One region of the Tatumella ptyseos genome, then DNA from elsewhere that is predicted to be linked to it. Evidence: predicted binding sites of a transcription regulator. Region 1 holds the regulator's gene; each other region holds the start of a gene.
The links. Region 1 encodes CRP, which controls carbon source genes, mostly activating them, when cyclic AMP is high. Its sites were predicted from a motif close to ATGTGANNNNNNTCACAT; they were not measured.
Positions count from the first base shown of each region.

Region 2: the regulator CRP is predicted to act here: its motif matches at 1,183-1,200, upstream of rhaB (rhamnulokinase).
Region 3: the regulator CRP is predicted to act here: its motif matches at 984-1,001, upstream of yrbN (protein YrbN).
Region 4: the regulator CRP is predicted to act here: its motif matches at 985-1,002, upstream of psiE (phosphate-starvation-inducible protein PsiE).

Region 1 covers NZ_CP130649.1:73,164-75,374, reverse strand. The annotation lists gene QJR74_RS00385 (phosphoribulokinase) at 1-43, shown strand, start outside; gene QJR74_RS00380 (OsmC family protein) at 40-444, opposite strand; gene crp (cAMP-activated global transcriptional regulator CRP) at 733-1,365, shown strand; gene QJR74_RS00370 (YccS/YhfK family putative transporter) at 1,438-2,211, shown strand, end outside.
Region 2 covers NZ_CP130649.1:1,424,698-1,426,908, forward strand. The annotation lists gene rhaB (rhamnulokinase) at 1-1,036, opposite strand, end outside; partial or broken gene rhaS (HTH-type transcriptional activator RhaS) at 1,317-2,114, shown strand.
Region 3 covers NZ_CP130649.1:2,776,610-2,778,820, reverse strand. The annotation lists gene nlpI (lipoprotein NlpI) at 21-905, shown strand; gene yrbN (protein YrbN) at 1,008-1,064, shown strand; gene QJR74_RS13155 (DEAD/DEAH family ATP-dependent RNA helicase) at 1,081-2,211, shown strand, end outside.
Region 4 covers NZ_CP130649.1:311,171-313,381, reverse strand. The annotation lists gene ubiC (chorismate lyase) at 1-430, opposite strand, end outside; gene psiE (phosphate-starvation-inducible protein PsiE) at 516-935, opposite strand; gene pgi (glucose-6-phosphate isomerase) at 1,075-2,211, opposite strand, start outside.

The sequences.
Region 1 (2,211 bases):
AGCTGAAAAGCGCCAACAGACCTTGTTAACAAGCCAATGCTAAACGATAACTATCTCGTGACTATGGGTGATTTCTACTGCTTGTTCCAACATAAGTGCTACTGAGCAGTATTTTTCCGCGGAAAGGGAAACCGCCCGCTCGACCACTTTATCGGTCAATGTCTTTCCCGTCACAATGAAATGCAGATTAATGTGGGTGAAAAGTCGCGGCGCCTCATCACGGCGAGTTGAGGTTAATTTAACTTCACATCCTAGAACCTCATGGCGACCTTTTTCTAATATCGACACCACATCAATTGCACTACAAGTTCCCGCCGACATTAGGACCATTTCCATTGGGCTCGGTCCTTTTTCGCCGCGATTACCATCCATGACGACTTGGTGCCCTGAAGCCGATTCTGCGACAAAACAAAGCCCATCGACCCACTTTACTTTCGCTTCCACTCCTATGCCTCCGGTTTCAGAATTTGTAAGCTAAGATACTCTGAGGTGGATTAATTCGCAAACCTCTCATTTGGACTCATACAATACAAGACAGTGACGCTAACCTGTGCTAAAAACAGGGAAAGGATTATTTATTTCGTTAATCCCAAGATAAAATACCTCGGAATAGGCTAAGGTACTTTTATCGCCCAATAAAAAAAGAAATGGCACTTGATGCTTTCATAAGGGTCACAAAAGTGGCTCACCCTGGTTTCATCCAGGTTCGATTACAATAGAGGATAGAAGCGAATGGTTCTTGGTAAACCACAAACAGACCCTACATTAGAATGGTTCCTCTCCCATTGCCATATTCATAAGTATCCGTCAAAAAGCACCTTGATCCATCAAGGTGAAAAAGCAGAGACGCTTTATTACATTGTTAAAGGTTCTGTCGCGGTACTGATTAAAGATGAAGAAGGCAAAGAGATGATCCTTTCTTACCTTAATCAGGGCGATTTTATTGGTGAGCTTGGCTTATTTGAAGAAGGACAAGAGCGTAGTGCTTGGGTCAGAGCTAAGTCCGCGTGTGAAGTCGCTGAAATTTCCTACAAAAAATTTCGCCAATTGATACAGGTAAATCCGGAAATTCTTATCCGCCTTTCAGCACAGATGGCACGACGCCTACAGGTCACTTCAGAGAAAGTCGGTAACTTAGCCTTCTTGGACGTCACCGGTCGTATTGCGCAAACTCTGCTGCATCTTGCTCACCAACCCGATGCGATGACGCACCCTGATGGGATGCAAATAAAAATTACCCGTCAAGAAATTGGGCAGATCGTCGGATGTTCACGCGAAACCGTTGGACGCATTCTCAAGATGTTAGAAGATCAAAACCTAATTTCGGCCCATGGTAAAACTATCGTAGTGTACGGCACACGCTAATCGGTGCAGAAGGCAGGGAGCTACCCTGCCTTTTACCGATCACTATCATTCATATAACAAATTGCAGTGGCAATGCTACGTCGACTTATTTATCACCCTGAAGTAAATTATGCTTTCCGCCAAACGTTAGTGCTCTGTCTACCGATCGCACTAGGCTGGCTGTTAGGCGATCTCCACTCAGGCTTACTTTTTTCTTTAGTCCCATCCTGCTGTAATCTGGCTGGATTAGATACTCCACATAAACGCTTTTTTAAACGTCTCGTCGTGGGGGGATTACTTTTCGCCTGCAGCAGCTTTTTGCTTCTTTGGTGTTTAGCGCAGCACTATCCCTTACCGCTCTTTCTATTCGCGTTACCATTAATCATCGGGGTGACGGGGGAGATTAGTCCATTACACGGCCGGCTCTTACCTGCCTCACTGGTGGCAGCTGTGCTGTCGATTAGCCTAGCTGGACGCATGCCGATATGGGGCCCTCCCTTACTCTATCTAGGTGGGACAGTTTGGTATGGCGTGTTCAATTGGGCTTGGTTTAAGTTCTCGCAAGCTCAGCAACTTCGTGAAACACTCAGTTTGCTTTATCGCGAATTGGGAAACTACTGCGAGCATAAATATCACCGTATCTTTAGTGCAGATGACTCTCCCGAAAGCTTACAGGACCTTCTCAAGCGCCAACAGAAAGTGATTGACCTGATTACTCAATGCTATCAACAATTACATATGTTACCGGCAGCGAGAAACCGTAATGACCGGTTCCTGATTCGCTATTTTTTGATGGCTCAAGATATTCAAGAGCATATTACGATTAGCTTGAATCAGCCGGAGGAAATCAAAAAACTTTGCCACGAT
Region 2 (2,211 bases), 1.4 Mb from region 1:
CACACATAGAAACGGGGTTGATAAAACGGTGATCATTGGGATTGATTAAAGATACACAGGAAGGCTCATTCTTTGCCGATTCTATTAACGCCGTAAGATCGTCAATGTGGTGCTCCTGACATAGTTTTTGTAATAACCACAGCCCCATTATATTTTTGAGGACACGAAAACCTTCGGCACCCCCCTCATTAGTAATGTTTGCTTCCATGGCTGCAGTATTAAGGAACGGATGATGGTACTCGACCCCCATCAATGACCATGTTCCAGAACTTAAATATGCATCCTCCTCACTGTCCAATGGCGTAGCGAGCACGGCACTAGCTGTATCATGGGTGGCGACAGCTATTACGGGAATGGCCAATCCTTCTGAATTATTCCAATGACCAATAGTGTTACCTGGTGAGGTAGGTTTACCTAACCATTGGGGATCAATACCTGCCCATTGACACAAACCCTTATCCCACTCTCCTGTGCTGATATTCCAAAGTTGGGTAGTAGTGGCATTGGTATATTCACAATTCATTTTTCCCGTTAGACGATAATGTAAATAGTCAGGGATCATTAATATGTGTTGCGTATCTTTAAGCCACTCAGACTGTTGCTCGTGAAGTGCACGACACTGATATAGAGTATTAAAAGGGAGAAATTGAATACCAGTGCGTTGAAAGATATCCTCTTGTCCAAATTGGGCGATAGCACGTTCCATGACACCCTCTGTCCGTTTGTCACGATAACTTACTGTCTCACCCACTCGCTTGCCGAATTTATCAAGCAGAACAAAATCTACTCCCCAAGTGTCGATCCCTATACTATCTGGGGTGATCCCCTCTGATGTTAATTGATGCAGTCCTTGAAGAATGTGCTGATAAAGGTCTTCTAAGTCCCAACAGTCATAACCACCGTGGTTATGGCGTTTATTTGAAAAACGTCTTATTTCTCGTAATGCCAGATGCTGGTTGGATGATTGCCACTGTCCAAGCATGACTCGGCCACTGGATGCCCCTAAATCGACTGCAACGATATTCTGCACATTCATATCATGTCATTCCCAAACTATTATGGGTTCAGACTAACGTCACATTAAAAACCTCACCTTATTTTTACTGCCAGCCGCTTAGGGCGCATGGCATCGTTACAAAGGTTTATGGGGAATAACTCACAAATTCGTCGCACAGAGATCAACTGTGATGAGCAACACATTTCTGCGCATTATTTGGTAGATGAGGGATCTTGCAGTAGAGCTTGTAACAAAATTTATACATTATATAAATTAATGTCATTTGGCTGTTTAACTGAATATCGATACAGGATGAAGCATGACACTATTGCAGAGTGTAGATTATTTTCCACATGAGGAATATTCGATTGCTTTAGAGCCTCGAGCACCTCAATTAGCGTTTCCTGAGCATCATCACGACTTTGATGAAATTGTGATAGTGGAACAAGGATCTGGCATTCATATTTATAATGGGCAGCCTAAGACGCTTTATTCAGGTTGCGTTTGTTTTATTCGAAGCCATGATAGACATCTGTATGAACAAACAAATAATTTGTGTTTAACTAATGTTTTATACAGAGATGCTAATTCCTTCCGTTTTCTTAATAACGTTACCGAGCTGCTACCTTGTGCAGGTTCACATTGGTTTATTAATCAAAAAGTGATGAGCGAGGTGCTCAATATGACGAATGCCCTGCGGACTGATAATGGGTGGAGTATTGATAAACAAGCTTATCAGGAACAAATTTTTATGCGCCTGTTGTTATTACTGCGCAACTCTTTGCAACATTGCGAACAAGATGATCGCTTGGCTTTATTATTGGATTGGCTCCATAATCATTACAGTGATGATATTAATTGGGAAGTCTTAGCGGATCAATTTGCAATTTAGTTGAGGACATTACATCGTAAACTGAAACATTTAACAGGTGATACGCCTCAACGGTATCTCAATAAGCTCAGGCTGCTGGAAGCTCGCTATTTACTTCGTCATAGTGAAGATAAAATCACTGATATTGCCTACCAATGTGGATTTGGTGACAGTAACCATTTTTCTACGCTTTACAGCCGAGAGTTCGGTCACGCGCCTCGTAAAGAGCGTCAAATTTCTAATTAAACACGCTTTTGAGAATTTGAACGATCAGGTAGGAAGTTTTTATTTGAAGACCGCTGAGAGTGGGCTCTCAGCGTTAAACTATGCTCTTAAAATTCCA
Region 3 (2,211 bases), 510 kb from region 1:
TGGTACCTGGGAGTGGAAGAATGAAGCCTTATTTACGCTGGGGTTTTATTGCGACAGCTTTGTTGCTGGCTGGATGTAGCAACGCAAATTGGCGTAAGGACGAGGTATTAGCCGTTCCTTTGCAGCCTACCTTGCAACAAGAAGTGATGCTGGCACGTATGGAACAAATACTTGCCAGTCGTTCACTGACAGAAGATGAACGCGCACAGTTGTTATATGAGCGCGGAGTGTTGTATGATAGTCTAGGTTTGCGGGCATTAGCGCGGAATGACTTTTCCCAAGCATTGTCCATAAGACCTGATATACCTGAAGTCTTCAATTATTTAGGTATTTATCTTACGCAGGCAGGCAACTATGATGCTGCCTATGAAGCGTTTGATTCTGTACTGGAGCTTGATCCAACTTACAATTATGCGCATCTTAACCGTGGCATCGCGTTTTACTATGGTGGACGGTACAAGCTAGCGCAAGATGATCTGCTGGCGTTTTATCACGACGATCCCAATGACCCTTTTCGGAGTTTATGGCTTTACTTGGCGGAAGAAAAATTAGATGCCAACAAAGCAACGTCTGCATTGCAACAACGTTATAATGCGGCGAAAAGAGATCAATGGGGATGGAAAATAGTCGAATTCTACCTGGGAAAAATCAGCGAAAAGCAGCTGATGCAGAGTCTTCAGGAAGATGCTACGGATAACACCTCGCTCGCTGAACATCTCAGTGAAACCAACTTCTATTTAGGTGAACATTACCTAAGTCTGGGGGAGAAGGATAACGCAGAAGCGTTATTCAAACTGACGGTCGCTAACAATGTGAATAACTTTGTTGAGCACCGATATGCATTGTTGGAGCTGGCGCTACTTGGCCAAGCACAAGACGACTTATCAGAATCTGACCAGCAATAGCTGACAAAACTCTTCATCTAGGAATTAATTTTCCATCATCCTTATGGGATGAGGGTGTTTTTTTGTCAAAAACTTCTAATTTGAGCCGGTTCACACTTATCAATGAAAAGACCTGAAAGTTTTCATGACGAGTTATGTAGACTGGCCGCCGCAATCTAAGAGGCACTTGTACTACATGACTGATATTCAAACCACTTTTTCCGATCTAGGCCTTAACGAATCCATTCTTTCTGCACTGAATGATCTGGGTTACGTAAAACCATCACCTATTCAAGCCGAGTGTATTCCACACCTGCTAGCTGGCCGTGATGTATTGGGTATGGCCCAAACCGGAAGTGGTAAAACGGCAGCATTTTCACTGCCATTACTAAACAACATCGATCCTACTTTAAAAGCGCCACAAATTCTGGTGCTCGCGCCAACTCGTGAGCTGGCAGTTCAAGTAGGTGAAGCATGTAACGAATTCTCAAAACATATGCGTGGCGTTAATGTTCTGGCTCTTTACGGTGGCCAACGTTATGACGTTCAACTGCGCGCATTACGTCAAGGTCCACAAATTGTTGTTGGTACCCCAGGACGTTTACTTGATCACTTAAAACGCGGTACGCTTGATCTCTCAAATCTGCGTGGCTTAGTGCTGGACGAAGCGGATGAAATGCTTCGTATGGGCTTCATCGAAGACGTTGAAACCATCATGGCGCAAATCCCAGAAGGTCATCAGACGGCACTATTCTCGGCCACGATGCCAGAAGCGATCCGTCGTATTACCCGTCGTTTTATGAACAACCCACAAGAAGTTCGTATTCAATCGAGCTTAACTACACGTCCAGACATCAGCCAATCTTATTGGACTGCCTATGGTCGTAAAAGTGATGCATTAGTTCGTTTCTTAGAAGCGGAAGATTTTGACGCGGCGATTATTTTCGTCCGGACGAAAAATGCAACCTTAGAAGTGGCTGAAACCTTAGAGCGTAACGGTTATAACAGCGCAGCGTTAAACGGTGACATGAACCAAGCATTACGCGAGCAAACACTTGAGCGTTTAAAAGATGGTCGTCTTGATATCCTGATCGCGACTGATGTTGCGGCGCGTGGATTAGACGTTGAGCGTATTAGCTTAGTTGTTAACTACGACATCCCATTAGATGCAGAATCTTACGTTCACCGTATTGGCCGTACTGGTCGTGCGGGGCGCGCAGGTCGTGCTTTACTATTTGTTGAAAACCGTGAGCGCCGTCTGCTGCGTAACATCGAACGTACAATGAAGCTAACGATTCCTGAAGTTGAACTTCCCAATGCAGAATTG
Region 4 (2,211 bases), 240 kb from region 1:
ATAATCCACATAACCTTCCTGGCGTTAAAAAGTCCCGATCTAAGGATGACGAGGTAAATAGATAGTGACCAAGCGGCCGAGTCCCCAAGAACATCAACGAAGCCTCAGGGCCTTGTAAAGTACTTTCAGGTATCACCGTTCTACCTGCGAGCCAAGGTTCTCCATCCGCAACAAGTTGTACTTCTCGTAACCAAAATCGCTCAGCTTTAGAATGCTCAACGACTAGGCCATGTTCTTCAGGCGTAAGCTCACTATCAGGAATAAATCCCTCTTTAACGATATTAACCTCGAGTTTCTGACAATACGCTTCCAATCGTGCCGTCATAGAAGCTTCATCCACCAGCCACGAATAAATATCGCTGGAACATTCAGTTTCATTGAGTGCACAGAATTGATGGGTCAGTAACTGCTGCACTGAGAGGTTTTGCATGGAACGCTGCCAAATTTTACTAGGAAATGTCGCTAATCATAACAGAGTATTTATTTATGTTCTGCAAACTCGCAAGGTCATCTCACTACTCTCTTTTTAGTCGGCGGCTATTTGCTAACCAAAGTGTCACGACTAAAACGAGAATGGCGGCTGAATAGATCAGCGTATCTATTGGGTTTTTATGGTCAACGATGATTAACCTAACAATCGCGGTGATGCCGATATAAATAAAATAGCGTAAGGGAAAGTGATAACCTGATAAGAAATATTTGATGATTAACGCAATAAACTCGAAATAGAGGAAGTAGATAACAATCCCTTCAATCAATAGATATGCCGATTGTTCCTCGCCTCGATGGAACAGCACGCTGACTAAATTGATGGTCTCTTTCCCCAGAAACACCGCTAAAATGGCGGCTAAAACGATTAGACCGATGTTCAATATCCACTGTAAAAGATTGGCAATAGCTCGTGGTGTTTTTGGTGTAACAATTTGATCATTCATTATTTTTACTCATTTTTTATTATAGGAGAGCTAAAATAATAATGCTTTAATGTGACAGATATCTCAATAAATTCCGCTTTTTCTTAAAAAAATAAAAAAAGCGGCATCATCGCCGCTTTTACTACTACATTCGCTTAGCTTAACGCCAAGATTTATATTGGTTGATCAGTCCATTTGTGGAGCTATCATGCGACTCAATGTTATCGTCGACTTTTAATTCCGGCAGGATACGATTCGCAAGTTGTTTTCCTAACTCAACCCCCCACTGATCAAAGGTGAAGATATTCAGTATTGCGCCTTGAGTAAAGATTTTATGCTCATACATCGCAATCAGCGCACCGAGGCTATAAGGCGTGATCTCTTTAAGTAGAATAGAGTTAGTCGGACGGTTACCTTCAAACACTTTGAATGGGACGATATGTGCGACTTCTTGCGCGGATTTACCTGCTTCAGCAAACTCTTTCTCGACCGCCTCTTTCGATTTCCCAAAAGCAAGCGCTTCGGTTTGTGCAAAGAAGTTAGAAAGCAGCTTATCATGATGGTCGCTAAGTGGATTATGCGTCACAGCAGGGGCTATAAAGTCGCAAGGGATCATTTTAGTCCCTTGGTGAATCAACTGATAGAAAGCATGTTGACCATTAGTGCCCGGCTCTCCCCAAATGATTGGACCTGTTTGGTAGTCCACTGGATTGCCTTCGCGATCAACATATTTACCGTTCGATTCCATATTACCTTGTTGGAAGTAAGCGGCAAAACGGTGAAGATACTGATCATAAGGTAGGATAGCTTCGGTTTCGGCACCAAAGAAGTTGTTATACCACAGGCCAATTAATGCCAGCGTCACCGGCAAGTTCTTCTCAGCCGGTGTTTGGGCGAAGTAATTATCCATCGCGTGGGCGCCAGATAATAACTGCTCGAAATGTTCAAAACCAATCGAGAGCGCGATGGACAGACCAATTGCAGACCAGAGCGAATAGCGTCCTCCGACCCAATCCCAAAATTCGAACATATTATCGGTATCAATCCCGAACTCACTGACCGCTGAACTATTGGTGGAGAGCGCGGCAAAGTGTTTGGCAACGTGCTGCTCGTCACCCGCTTTCGCCAAGAACCAATCACGCGCACTGTGGGCGTTAGTCATGGTTTCTTGTGTGGTGAAGGTTTTTGAGGCAACGAGGAAAAGCGTCGTTTCTGGATTAAGGGGTTTTAGCGTTTCAGCAATGTGCGTTCCATCCACATTCGAGACAAAATGCATTGATAGGTGGTTTTTGTAAGG